DNA from 4 places in the Streptosporangium sp. NPDC000563 genome. Region 1 is predicted to be linked to each of the others. Evidence: riboswitches for the same ligand, from Rfam matches in the RefSeq annotation. Region 1 holds a riboswitch; each other region holds the start of a gene.
What was found. A riboswitch is a leader RNA that binds a small molecule or an ion and turns the genes downstream of it on or off. The one in region 1 is predicted to bind cyclic di-AMP.
Positions count from the first base shown of each region.

Region 2: linked by a shared signal. The riboswitch ahead of ABT352_RS36020 (coiled-coil domain-containing protein) and the one ahead of ABT352_RS01060 (C40 family peptidase) in region 1 are both predicted to bind cyclic di-AMP.
Region 3: linked by a shared signal. The riboswitch ahead of ABT352_RS26480 (C40 family peptidase) and the one ahead of ABT352_RS01060 (C40 family peptidase) in region 1 are both predicted to bind cyclic di-AMP.
Region 4: linked by a shared signal. The riboswitch ahead of ABT352_RS08540 (CHAP domain-containing protein) and the one ahead of ABT352_RS01060 (C40 family peptidase) in region 1 are both predicted to bind cyclic di-AMP.

Region 1 covers NZ_JBEPDA010000001.1:214,589-217,940, reverse strand. Annotated here, with positions in the region: gene ABT352_RS01060 (C40 family peptidase) at 4-1,053, opposite strand; cyclic di-AMP (ydaO/yuaA leader) riboswitch at 1,059-1,206, opposite strand; gene ABT352_RS01055 (amino-acid N-acetyltransferase) at 1,668-2,228, shown strand; gene ABT352_RS01050 (RDD family protein) at 2,457-3,352, shown strand, end outside.
Region 2 covers NZ_JBEPDA010000028.1:65,336-68,687, reverse strand. Annotated here, with positions in the region: gene ABT352_RS36030 (DeoR/GlpR family DNA-binding transcription regulator) at 1-729, shown strand, start outside; gene galT (galactose-1-phosphate uridylyltransferase) at 726-1,805, shown strand; cyclic di-AMP (ydaO/yuaA leader) riboswitch at 1,878-2,014, shown strand; gene ABT352_RS36020 (coiled-coil domain-containing protein) at 2,018-2,992, shown strand; gene ABT352_RS36015 (nuclear transport factor 2 family protein) at 3,029-3,352, opposite strand, start outside.
Region 3 covers NZ_JBEPDA010000013.1:182,801-186,152, forward strand. Annotated here, with positions in the region: gene serA (phosphoglycerate dehydrogenase) at 1-1,028, shown strand, start outside; gene ABT352_RS26480 (C40 family peptidase) at 1,635-2,243, opposite strand; cyclic di-AMP (ydaO/yuaA leader) riboswitch at 2,231-2,464, opposite strand; gene ABT352_RS26485 (3-isopropylmalate dehydrogenase) at 2,605-3,352, shown strand, end outside.
Region 4 covers NZ_JBEPDA010000002.1:25,353-28,704, forward strand. Annotated here, with positions in the region: gene ABT352_RS08530 (DUF6716 putative glycosyltransferase) at 1-145, opposite strand, end outside; gene ABT352_RS08535 (hypothetical protein) at 237-1,277, opposite strand; cyclic di-AMP (ydaO/yuaA leader) riboswitch at 2,006-2,144, shown strand; gene ABT352_RS08540 (CHAP domain-containing protein) at 2,163-2,858, shown strand; gene ABT352_RS08545 (ABC transporter substrate-binding protein) at 3,289-3,352, shown strand, end outside.

The DNA.
Region 1 (3,352 bases):
CGCTCAGGCGGCGATGCGGACGCCTCCGACGAAGGGCCGGTTGTCGATCGTGGTGATGTGGACGACGTCACCCGTCCGGGGCGCGTGGACCATCAGGCCCGCGCCGATGTAGATCCCGACATGGTGCAGGTCGCTGTAGAAGAAGACCAGGTCTCCGGGGCGCAGCTCTTTCCTGGAGACGTGGGTGCCGGCGGTCCACTGGTCGCCGGTGTAGTGCGGCAGGCTGATGCCGACCTTCTGGTAGGCCCACATGACCAGCCCGGAGCAGTCGAAGGAGTTGGGACCCTCGGCGCCCCAGACGTACGGCTTGAGCTGCTGGGTGAGCGCCCAGCGGGTCGCCTCCGCGGCCTTGCCGCTGCCCACGATGGGCACGTTGGTCTTCACCCGGGCGCCCCTGTTGCCGACGGCCCTGGCACGCACCTCGCTGAACAGGTCGCTCTCGACCCGCGCGACCAGACGCTCGATCTTGGTCCGGTTGCCGTCGATCTCCGCCAGGAGCTTCTTGACCTCCGCCGTCCTCGCCTTGGCGCCGGCCTTCGCCCGCTCGGCGGCCTCGATCGCCCGGGCGACCTGGGCGACCTCCTCGCTCTGCTGCTGCTGGAGCGCGTAGTTGGTGGTGGCCTGATCGAGGAAGGTGTCGGGGTCCGTCGCCTGTGTGAAGGCGAGTCCGGAGTTCAGGCCGCCCGACATGTAGGTGCTCTGCGCCAGGAGGGTGGCCTTGGTGCGACGGGAGGCCAGCTCCGACTCGCTCGACGCGAGGATCTTCTCGGCGCTCTCCGCGGCCCGCTGGGCCTGCCTGAGCTTGACCCGCTCGCCGTTGTACCGCTCGGCGAGGACGCCGATCTCCTCGTGCAGTTTCTCGGCCTGCTTGGCCAGCTGCTGGAGGCTGGGTTCGGGGTCGGCGGTGGCCGCGACCGTCGGTGTGCCGAGAGTGAGGGTGGCGAATGCCAGGCCGATCACCGCCATGCGGCGGCGCAGCCCGCGCGGCGCGCGTTCTCGACGGCGGGCGTCGTCGCCCGCGTTCTTTCCTCCGCGGTCGCGCTCGCGCTTCACCAACGGGCTCCTCTCCTCGGCCGCCTACCGGGTTAGCTGACGGGTTCGGGCCGGAGGCAGCCCTACCGAGTGCGCCGTTGGCACTCGGATTCACCCCCAAGGACGTGGTGGGTCCCCGGTTCCCCGTGGTGAGGGATTCGGCGGGTCAGGCTTTTACGTCTCTGACATCGAGCACGGAGATTAGTGCACCCGTGGTTCCTGCTCAACCAGAACTGCGAATTCAGTGGAGGTTCCGCAACTGAAGTGTCACGGAAAGATCACATGTCAATATGATCAACATGGCCATTACGCTGCCTTTACCTCCCCGGCGGGGGGTGTGGGGAAGGTCTTCCCAGGTCCGGGACCGTACCAAAGGTGAGTTGTGGCACACGTGAGATGCCGCGCGCCCAGTGTGGTAAAGCGATTACCGGCGGTCATGTGAGGGGGGTGTGCCGCGAGTTAAGGAGGAGCCGTAATTGAAGACCGGTGAGGACGTACGCTGAACGGTCATGGAGCAGCTTGCTGAGCATTCTCCCGTGCCGGTCGTGCGCACCCCGGGCGGCGGGGAGCGACGCGCGGGACCCGAGGGGGCGGAGCCTGACCCGCCCCTGCCCGAGGCGGCCGAGGTCGCGGAGATCGCCAAGGCCGCCGAGGTCGCCGAGGTCTCGGTCCGTCGTGCCCGGACCCCGGACGTCCGCGCGATCAGGCGGCTCGTCGACACCTACGGCGGCGTCGGCCCCCGCCTGCTGGAGAAGGCCACCGTCACCCTGTACGAGGACGTTCAGGAGTTCTGGGTCGCCACCGACGCCGAGGGGGCGGTCATCGGCTGCGGGGCTCTCCACGTCCTCTGGGAGGATCTGGCCGAGATCCGCACCGTGGCCGTCGATCCGACCCGTCGCGGGATGGGAATCGGCCACCGGATCGTCTCCGCCCTCATTCGCACGGCCGCGGAGCTGGGCCTGCGCCGGGTCTTCTGTCTCACCTTCGAGGTCGACTTCTTCGCCAGGCACGGTTTCCGCGAGATCCAGGGCACGCCCGTCGCCCCCGCGGTCTACGCGGAGCTTCTCGCCTCCTACGACGAGGGCGTGGCGGAGTTTCTCGATCTGGAGCACGTCAAGCCCAACACCTTGGGAAACACCCGGATGTTGCTCCACCTGACACGTGAGCCCGACTGTGATGACTTTAGAGCTGACTGATCGGAAAGGTGACTGTCGATACCTATGTCGATACCTTGTGCAGCAGCAAGCATGTGCGTCTGACATTTGCCACATGCGCAGTCTAAGTGAGGTGACGCGGTGAGCACCGGACAGCCGCCGTATCCACAGGATGATCCCGACCGCGATCGCACACCGTCGGGACACCCGGATTACGGACAGCACAACGCGGGTCGAGCCGCTGGCGAACTCGATCCCGACGTAACGGTCATGGGATATCGGTCGGAGGCCTCACAGCCGAACACCGGCCCAGGACAGAGCCAGCCCGGCTACGGCCAGGGTTACGGGCAGCAGGGCTATGGCCAGCAGCCCGGTTACGGCCAGCAGGGTTACGGCCAGCAGCCCGACTACGGGCAGCAGTCCCAGCAGCAGGGCTACGGCCAGCAGGGCGGGACGGGGTCGTACGGGCAGCAGCAGCCCGGCTACGGGCAGCAGTCCCAGCAGCAGGGTTACGGCCAGCAGCCCGGCTACGGCCAGCAGGGCGGGACGGGGTCGTACGGGCAGCAGCAGCCCGGTTACGGCCAGCAGGCGTCCCACGAGCAGTCGGGCTACGGCCAGCAGTCCCAGCCCGGTTACGGCCAGCAGGCTTACGGCCAGCAGCCGGGCTACGGCCAGCAGGGGGCCCCGCAGCCCGGCTACGGGCAGCAGCCGGACTACGGGCAGCAGTACGGCCAGCAGGGTTACGGTCAGCAGCCCGACTACGGGCAGCAGGGCTACGGCCAGCAGCCCGGGTACGGGCAGCAGGGCTACGGTCAGCCGTACGGCGGTCCTCCCGGGGCGCCCGCCCCGCTCGCGGAGTGGTGGCAGCGGCTGCTGGCGAGGCTGGTCGACGGGATCATCCTGGCGATCCCGGGGGTCATCATCAGCCTGGTGCTGACCGCGATGCTGGTGACCGCCCCCACCTTCGACGGCACGTCGATCACGGAGGGGAGCGGGACCTTCCTCGCCGGGCTCCTCATCGCGTTGGTCAGCGCGTCGATCTACATGGCCTACGAGTTCCTCATGCTCAGCAGGGGCGGCCAGACGGTCGGCAAGATGGTCATGGGCATCAAGGTCGTGCCGGTCGGCAGTGCCCTGCCGCCCGGTGGGCTCGGCTCCGACATGGC
Region 2 (3,352 bases), on a different contig from region 1:
CTCGTCCGGGAGCTCGGCGTGTCCGACATGACGATCCGGCGCGACCTTGAGGTGCTCTCCGAACGCGGTCTGGTGGAGAAGGTCCACGGTGGCGCCACCGCCACCGGGCCCGGCTCGACCGAAGAGCCGGGTTTCGCCGCCAAGTCGGTGCGCCAGCAGGCGGAGAAGGAGACGATCGCCCGGCATGCCGCCCGGCTCGTCCGGCCGGCCACCGCCGTCGCGCTCTCCGCGGGCACCACGACCTGGACGCTCGCCCACCAGCTCGTCGACGTGCCCGAGCTGACCGTGATCACCAACTCGATCCGGGTCGCCGACGTCTTCCACCGCTCCCCCAGGGCCGACCACACGGTCGTGCTGACCGGCGGGGTCCGCACCCCCTCCGACGCGCTGGTCGGTCCGGTCGCGGTCTCGGCGATCCGCGGCCTGCACGTCGACACCCTCTTCCTCGGCGTGCACGGTATGAGCACCCGCGCCGGGTTCACCACCCCCAACCTGCTCGAAGCCGAGACCAACCGCGAACTGGTCGCCTCCGCGCACCGCCTGGTGGTGCTCGCCGACCACACCAAGTGGGGCACGGTCGGCATCAGCACGATCGCCGAGCTGGCCGAGGCCCACATCGTGGTCACCGACTCCGGCATGACCGAGAAGGCCCGCGAGGAGCTCGCCGCCTCGGTGGGCGAGATGATCATCACCGAACCCCAGCGCGAGAGCGAGATCGCCGGCCGATGAAGCGTACGATCACCCACCTGGCCGACGGCCGGGAGCTTTTCTACTTCGACCGGCGCGACGACGCCGACCGCACGGCATCCGACCGGCGCGACCTGCCGCCCCGTCCCGCCGCCTCCGAGCTGCGCTACGACCCGCTCACCGAGGAGTGGATCGCGGTGGCCGGGCACCGCCAGGGCCGCACCTTCCTGCCCCCCGCCAACGAGTGCCCGCTCTGTCCCTCGACTCCGGGCAATCTCACCGAGGTCCCCTCCTCCGACTACGAGGTGGTGGTCTTCGAGAACCGGTTCCCCTCGTTCTCCGCCCAGCCGGGCGACCACCGGCCGATCGGAGGGTTGAGCGAGGTCCGTCCGGGGGTCGGCAGGTGCGAGGTGGTCTGCTTCACCTCCGAGCACGACTCCGCGTTCTCGCGGCTCTCCCCCGAGCAGGTCGAACTGGTCATGGAGGCCTGGGTCGACCGTACGGCGGAGCTGTCGGCGACGCCCGGCGTGGAGCAGGTCTTCTGCTTCGAGAACCGGGGGGCGGAGATCGGCATCACCCTGGCCCACCCGCACGGCCAGATCTACGCGTACCCCTACGTGACCCCGCGCACCAGGCTCACCCTCGGGGCGGCCGAGCGCCACAGGGAGCGGACGGGCGGCAACCTGTTCGCCGACGTCCTGGCCGCGGAGCGTGCGGCCGAGATCCGGGTGGTGGGCTCGAACGAGCACTGGACGGCCTTCGTCCCCGCCGCGGCGCGCTGGCCCGTGGAGGTCCACCTCTACCCGCACCGCAGGGTCCCCGACCTGGTCGCGCTGGACGCCGGGGAACGCGCGGCGTTCGGCCCCCTCTACACCGACGTGCTCCGCCGCCTCGACGGGATCTTCGGCGTGCCCATGCCGTACGTCGCGGCCTGGCACCAGGCACCGGTCTCCACCGGCCGCGATCTGTCGTACGCGCACATGGAGCTGTTCAGCATCCGCCGCGCGCCGGACAAGCTGAAATACCTCGCCGGGTCGGAGTCGGCGATGGGCGCCTTCGTGAACGACGTGTCGCCCGAGGCGACAGCACAACTGCTGCGCTCTGTTGTCACGAACTGATTACCGCTTGGTCTCGTCTTGAGGTCGCATGACCTGCTGTTTACCACTACTATCCTTCCCACATCGGCTGTAAACGCTGATTTGCCTAATCCCGGGCACCTTGCCCGGGAGCCGGGGAACCACCGCACCTGGGGTGAAACCACTTCGGTGGAAGGGCTTCCTCCAGCCCGAACCCGTCAGCTAACCCGGTAGGCGTAAGGAGAGGAGAGTGCGTGGCGGCCCCGTCCCCCACGTTCCGTCGGCGTGCGTCTCTGGCCCTCTGCCTGAGCTCGATCGTCGTGTTCACCATCGGCGCCCCCACCGCCGGAAGCGCGGACCCCAAGCCCACCGAGGCCAAGCTCCGCGCCGAGCTGGCCAAGCTCGGCAAGCAGGTCGACAAGCTGATCGAGACCTACGCGGCCACCCGCGAGTCGCTCAAGATGGCGCAGAAGGCCGAGATCGTCGCCAAGCAGAACCTGGAAAAGGCCGAGAAGACCTACGTCGAGGCCAAGCGGGAGGTCGACTCCATCGTCCAGTTGCGCTACCAGAGCAGCGGCGGAGGGCTGCCCGCGCTGATGTTCTCCGGCGACATGGGCGCCGCCGCGGTGATGGAGCAGCTCACCGCCCAGCAGGCCGCCCACCTGGAGGGCTTCGTCAACAGCATCGAACGCAGGAAGCGGGCGGCCGAGACGGCCGCCACGCTCACCGACGAGATCGGCGACGAGGCCAAGGAGGTGCAGGCACAGCGCGAGAAGGCCGAGAAGCTGATCCGCGACATGAAGAACAAGCTCGACCGGCTCGCCCCCACCGGTTCCGGCCGTCGCGCCGACGGCAGCTGGGCGCCGCAGCTGCCCACCGGCGCCGACAACATCACCGACCGCACCCGGATCATGCGCGACGCCGTCATGAGGCGCTTCAACCTGCCGTACTCGGTCGGCTGCTACCGGGCCGTCAACGACGGCGGCGAGCATCCTCTGGGCCGTGCCTGCGACTTCATGATGAGCGCCGGTGGCGCGATGCCCACGGCCGCCAATCTCGCGCTCGGCGACGAGATCGCCGCCTGGGCCATCAAGAACAAGGCCAAACTCGGCGTGAAGTACGTGATCTGGCGCCAGCGCATCAACCACGGCTCCGGCTGGAGGTTCATGTCGAACCGAGGCGGCATCACGGCCAACCACTTCGACCATCCGCACATCTCGATGTACTGATCTCCGGGAGCGGCGCCCGGTCGCGTGAGCGGCGGCTCACCCCTGGGCGCCCCCGTGGGCGAAGGTGGGCGCCGCGCCCGTGGACGCGGGCCGGGCGGCGCCCCCGCCCGCCTGGAGGGGGGCGAGGTCGACGAATATGCGGTAGTCGGAGATCAGGCCGTCGTCGCGGGTGCGCCAGATCGATACGGCCACGACGCCGACGTCCGTGCCGTCGAGCCGCCGGTAGGTCACCTCGGTCTCGGCGATGATGTCGGCGTCCACCTGCCAGTTCCGCACGATCCTGTGCCGCAGGCCGCCGATGGTGGAGAAGAAGTCCCGCAACCCGGCGGCGATGGCCTCGCGTCCCGCCATCGGCTCGGC
Region 3 (3,352 bases), on a different contig from region 1:
CGCTCGAGGAGGCCCTGAGCGAGGCCGACTTCATCACGGTGCACCTGCCCAAGTCCAAGGAGACCATCGGTCTCATCGGCGACAGGGAGCTCCACGCGGTCAAGCCGAACGTGCGCCTCATCAACGTCGCCCGGGGCGGCATCATCGACGAGAACGCCCTCTACTCCGCGATCAAGGAGGGCCGCGTCGCCGGCGCCGGCATCGACGTGTTCCCCAAGGAGCCGGTCACCGACAGCCCGCTCTTCGAGCTCGACCAGGTCGTCGTCACCCCGCACCTGGGCGCCTCCACCCACGAGGCCCAGGAGAAGGCGGGCACCCAGGTCGCACGCAGCGTGAAGCTCGCCCTCGCCGGGGAGTTCGTGCCGGACGCGGTCAACGTCCAAGGCGGTGCCGTCGCCGAGGACGTCAAGCCGGGTCTGCCGCTCGCCGAGAAGCTCGGCCGGGTGTTCACCGCCCTCGCGGGCGAGGTCGCCACCAAGCTCGACGTCGAGGTGCGCGGTGAGATCGCCTCCCACGACGTCCGCGTGCTGGAGCTGGCCGCGCTCAAGGGCGTCTTCACCGACGTGGTCGAGGACTCGGTCACCTACGTCAACGCCCCGCTGCTGGCCAAGGACCGGGGGGTGTCGGTCGAGCTGGTCACCAGCTCCGAGAGCCCCGACTGGCGCAACGTCGTGACGGTCCGCGGCGTCCTCGCCGACGGCCGCACGGTCTCGGTCTCCGGCACCCTGTCCGGGCCGAGGCAGATCACGAAGATCGTCGAGGTCAACGGCTACCAGATGGAGATCGAGCCCACCGACCACCTGTCGTTCTTCACCTACACCGACCGTCCCGGCATCGTCGGCGTGGTCGGCCGTATTCTCGGCGACCACTCGATCAACATCGCCTCGATGCAGGTGGCCCGGGACGCCAAGGGCGGCAAGGCGCTGATCGCCCTCACCGTCGACACCGCGATCCCGGCCGAGGTGATCGACCAGATCGGCGCGGAGATCGGCGCCGACAGCGGCCGCTCGGCCGACCTGGCCGACTAGCCCCGTTTCCCGCGCGTGCCGCGTCGTCGCGGGTCGGTGGCCCTTCCCGATCCAGGACGACATGCGATCACCCAGGACCGATCGGGGGACGTACGGGAAACACGGCCGTGGTCCACCGATGTGGCCGCCGCCCCGATGACCGGGGCGGCGGCCACATCTCGTCTCAGCATGTGAGAAGTGTGTACGCCGGGCGAGACGGCGTTTCCGTGGGCAGGTAGCCTGGAATGAAATGCGCCAGGTTCTCGTAATTCCTACCTGCCGCGGCGAGGCCTGACAGGGGCAGGCCGGCGACTCGCCGCGGTGTCGTGGCGCTTGCCGGCTCCAAGCCCCCGTCGCCGGTCCGTGATCCGGACCCTCGACATCAGGCCTGGTCGGAGTCCCGACCGGAGACTTGACCACCTTCCTTGCTCGCGTGCGACCGAGACGAGATTCGCCATGTACGACATGTATCCCTGGAACCGTCCCGAGGAGACAGAGGACGAGGCCACCGACGCGCTCCAGACCGCTCTGGACCGCAGGGACAACGGTGGTGCCCCCACCCGCTGAACCCGTTCTCGCCGCCACCGGGGCCTCCACGGCCTCCCGGCGGCGATCCGCCGGCGTGTCTCATCCGCCGGGCACGACTTCGGTCGCGAGCTCGACCCGCTTGGCGAGCTGGACCCCCTGCGGGTCGGGGCGGACCGCGCCGACGAAGGAGGCGCGGCGCCAGGAGCTGAGCTTCTCCTCCTTGACGACGTCGCCGCTTTGCGGGGCGTGAACCATGTAGCCGGGCTTTGTGATCATGCCGACGTGGCCGAGGCCGCTGAAGAAGGCCAGGTCACCGGCTCTGAGGTCCTTCCAGGCGATCTTCTTGGAGAAGGCGGCGTACTGGTCGTAGGTGACGCGGGGGAGTTTGATCCCGGCGGCGCCGTAGGCGCGGAGCATCAGGCCGGAGCAGTCGAAGCCGCCGTTGCCGGTGCCGCCCCAGACGTAGGGCGTTCCGCGCTTGGACATGGCCCACTGCACGGCCTTCTGCCAGGCGGGCCTGACGTCCATCGCCTTCAGCGTTTCCTTCAGCGTGGGGGTTTTGAGCGCCGCGGGCCCGGGGGCGGGGGGCGGGGAGGCGGCCAGGGCGGCGGTCGAGGTCGCGCACACCGCGGCGCCGGCGAGGATCAGGGAGGCGGAGATGGACAGGACGCGGGGGAGAACTGTGCCGGACAGGATGATTCCTTCCATAAGGCCGGCCGGGTGAGCTGTCGGGCTCGGGCGTGGAGGCCGCCCTACGGCGCGAGAACGCGCTGATTCGCCCCAAGGGATCCGCCTGATGACGACCGGGAACGCGCTCCGGGGGAGGGGCGGTGTTCTCGGGGGTGCGGTAGATCCCGTAAAGAGTGGTTCCCCGGCTCCGTGCGGGCCCGGTAAGGGGATGGCCCGTACGGATTAGGCAGTGATGTGAATGGGAGGACCATAACGAAACCTCCCTAAACGGTCAATAGGGAGCAAAAAAGGACAAAACGATCAGAGGGTCTGTCGTGCGAACACGTCCGCAGAATGAGACCGGTGTTCAATCGCCGAGACGGACCGGTAAGGTGCCTGCATGGATTCGCGTAACATTCGCCTGGCGGTCATCCCCGGGGACGGAATCGGAGTCGAGGTCGTCGCCGAAGGGCTGAAGGTCCTCGAAGCGGTCGGTACGAAGGTGGAGACCACCACCTACGACCTCGGCGCCAAGCGCTACCACGAAACCGGCGAGACCCTGCCGGACCCGGTCCTCGACGAACTGCGCGGATACGACGCGATCCTGCTCGGCGCGGTCGGCGACCCCAGCGTGCCCCCGGGCATCCTGGAGCGCGACCTGCTGCTCAAGCTCCGCTTCCAGCTCGACCACTACGTGAACCTGCGCCCGGTCAAGCTCTTCCCCGGCGTCGAGACGCCGCTGGGCGGATCCCGCCCCGAGGACATCGACATGATCGTCGTCCGCGAGGGCACCGAGGGCCCGTACGCCGGAGCGGGTGGCGTCATGCGCAGGGGCACGCCGCACGAGATCGCCACCCAGGAGTCGCTGAACACCGCCTACGGCGTCGAGCGCGTCGTGCGTTACGCCTTCGACAAGGCGCTCGGCCGCCCCCGCAAAAAGCTGACGCTGGTCCACAAGACCAACGTGCTCACCTACGCCGGCGACCTCTGGGCCCGCACCTTCGACCGCGTCGGCCTGGAATATCCCGAGGTCCAGACCGACTACTGCCACGTCGACGCGGCCTCGATGTTCTTCGTCAGCCAGCCGGAGCGCTTCGACGTGATCGTCACCGACAACCTCTTCGGTGACATCCTCACCGACATCGGCG
Region 4 (3,352 bases), on a different contig from region 1:
CGGCGGCGTGGATCTGCGCCGGCGAAGGGGTGATGGGGGTGCGGACGACCGCCAGTTCCGACTCACAGCCTGCGGGCAGGTCCCGCAGCAGGCAGGCCGCCCACTTCAGGTAGGAGTCGGAGTCGGCCACGGCCAGGACCTTCAAAGAAAACCTCCGGCGGGGAATTCCCCGGTTTCGTGTGCGGGCACGGTGTGCGTGGCGCGAGCGGCGAGCCCGCCCGGCCTCGGCCGTCGGGTCATGACCCGGTGACTCCCGTGTCGTGATGGGCGAACCTCGACAGGTGGGAGCGCAGTGACGGCGCCGCCTCGGCCGTCCACCACTCGTCGGGAACGTCCACCGTCTCCACGGCGACCCCCCGGGCCGAGAGCAGGACCCGCAGGGAGGTGACCGCGGTGGACGGCAGGCTCAGCACCCGCTGCTCGGCGGCCAGGCCGCGCAGGGTCATCTCGGCGGGGATCCCGCCGTCGTAGACGGTGATTCCCGGCTGCTCCCCGACCCGGGCCAGGTCGCCGGGGTCCTCGCGGCGGTGCGGGAAGTAGGCCACCGGCTCGGCCGATCCGAGCCCGGCCAGCCAGCCGAAGTAGCGTTCGCGGTGGATCAGGCCGTTGCGGACCAGCGAGGTGCCGAGGACGACGGTGCGCTCGGCGGGGCGGGGCCTTCGCAGCGGCTGGGATCGCAACCAGGCGAAGTCGTGGGTGACCAGCTCGACTCCCCTGGCACGTACGGCCTTCGCCAGGTCGGAGGGCACCGGCAGCGCGGTGAAGATCGACAACCGCCCCGCGCGGGCGGCGGCGCGCAGCCTGAGCCCGGCCGCCGTGGCGAGGACGGTCCTGAGCCTCCCCGCCTTCCCCCTCGCCCTCAGCAGGGGCGTTCCCGTCCTGCCGGTGAGCAGTTCCAGGAGCCTGATGGTGGCGAGCCCGTCGTCGACGATCACGATCCGGCCGGGGGACGCGGTGAGCCAGCGGAACTGGACCTTGCCGGAGAAGGCGTCGCCCACCGCCCAGGTCTCCCCCCGGCGCGGCCTGGGCATGTCCGGGCGCGCCGGGGTGAGCTCAAGCCCTCTCGGCAGGGTGAGGCGGCCGAGTTCGCGGCCTGTCACGGCCAGCGGGCGGAGTTTCGCCCGGGGTACGAGATGGCTGCGGGCGCCGAGCAGCCCGGCGTGGTGGGCCTCCACCGCGCAGAGCATCTGCAGCGGGGATTCCACCCAGGCGATGGCCGAATCCTGCTCCCGCGCGTGGTCTCGACCGTCCTCCACGCCGGGCGATGACCCGTTCACGACTGGCACAACCTAACCCGGTGGCCTTAAGGAGCAGGGAACTGCGGGTGAACAGCCGACCACGCGAGATTGCAGATGATCTCTCTGGTCTTTACCTCTCCGCCGCCACCGTCCGAGATCGGATGCGACCGGATGTCCGTCGGGCGGGCCGGCGTCGGCGGGGCCACGATGATTCATCGTCGCGGGCCGGGCGGGGAGGCGCCGGCCGTGGACCCCGATCACCTGGAGGCCGCGAGAACCTCCTCGGACATGGTCGTGAGCCGCCGGGCCCCGTGCGCGCTCTCAGGCACTTCCATGGGAGAACTCCTACCATCCGCATACTTTTTACCATCGAATACTTGTTCTAAAAAATGGTGACTATACGATCTTCGACGGAGGGTCCCCCCACGCGCGGTAGCACAACCTGGCCGACGCCTCGCGAGCGGGTCGGGAAAACCCGGATCGCCGTGAACGCGGGGGATCCCGGACGCCCCTCCATCCCCGGAGGAAGGTGCGCCCGGCGCCGGAGGGGCGTGATCGACTCCCCTCTTCCCCTCCAGGCGGCACCCCGCCGTACCCCCTCATTTAGGACGTATTACCAAGTCAGAGCAATGTGTCCCACTTGTAATCGTCTGCCGTGTTGTCGTACGTTCGTCCTGTTCATGGCAATTGTCTAGGTCTATACAGATCTGTGCATTGCCGTCACATTGCCCGACCGCGCTCCACCCGGCGGAACCTTCCGCCGTCGGTGAGCACGGCCGCCGAATCCGCGAAGTCTGCGGAACCGGGGAACCACGTTCCTGGGGTGAATCAACGCACTCATGCGTCGTAGGGCACTTCCCAGCCCGAACCCGTCAGCTAACCCGGTAGGCGGTATGGAAGCGAAGCAAGGAGTCGAACCCCCGCATGACCAAGCATCGCCTCACCTCCACCCCCCGCGCCGTCTGCGCCGTCCTGGGCGCCTGCGCCGTCCTCGCGACGGGCACCACCGGCGCGGCTCTGGCCGACGGCCACGGCGTCGTGAACGCACCGCCCGCCGACACCCGCGCGCAGGACGCCGGGGCCGCGAAGACCTCCCTGCAGGTCATCGCCGAAGGCCTTCCCAAGGTCTCCGCCGCACAGATCCTGGACATCGCCTCCAAGCAGATCGGTGTCCGCGAGAACGCCCAGGGTGGTGGAACCAAGTTCCAGTCCTGGTACGTTTCGAGCCCTCGCGCCAAGGAGACCATGGCCCGCGACGGCGGCAAGAGCGTGTACGAGTACGCCAACGCCCCCTGGTGCGCGATGTTCGTCTCCTGGGTCGGCGAGACGGCCGGCATCCGCCCCACGATGGGCTGGGACGCCTACACCGTCGCCCACGCCAAGTGGTTCAAGAACAACGGACACTGGGGCACCGTCCCCACTCCCGGCGCCGTCGTCTACTTCGACTGGGCCGGCGGCAAGAGCATCGAGGGCATCGACCACGTCGGCTTCGTGAAGAAGGACAACGGGAACGGCACGATCACCACGATCGAGGGCAACACCGGCAACGGCGCCGTCGAGGAGCGCGTCAGGCCCGTCTCCCAGGTCGTCGGTTACGGCTACCCGGTCTACTCGGACTGACCTCCGGCCGCCCCGGCCCCCCGCCGGTGAACGCGGACCGGTCATCACACTCCCAGGGGCGCCGCTCGTTCGAGCGGTGCCCCTGACGATATTCCATATTCCACCCCGCCCGCCCCCCTCTCTCCCCTCCGCGAGCCCCGCACGGCCACGAAATGCCCCAACTGGTATGCCCGTGAGGTGGGAGCGCTCCCAATCACCCTTGTGGGAGGTATGTCGACTTTTCACACCAAAAGTCCCACCTAAAGCGGCTGGATGTAACGGTTGAGTTTCGGCATATTGACGTCCTGGTTGCCCATCGTCCACTCTTCGTGGGAGCGCTCCCAAAAGCACATTGAGGAACGATCTCGTCGCGACGACCGCGTTTGTCGGGGACCGGTCCGCGATGTCGCCTCCCAATGAAGTTCGGGCGACCACCTGAGAGGGGTCCGGAATGTTGAACAACAAGCGACACGGCAAGCTCGCCGCCGTCGCGGTCATGGCGGCCACCGCCCTGG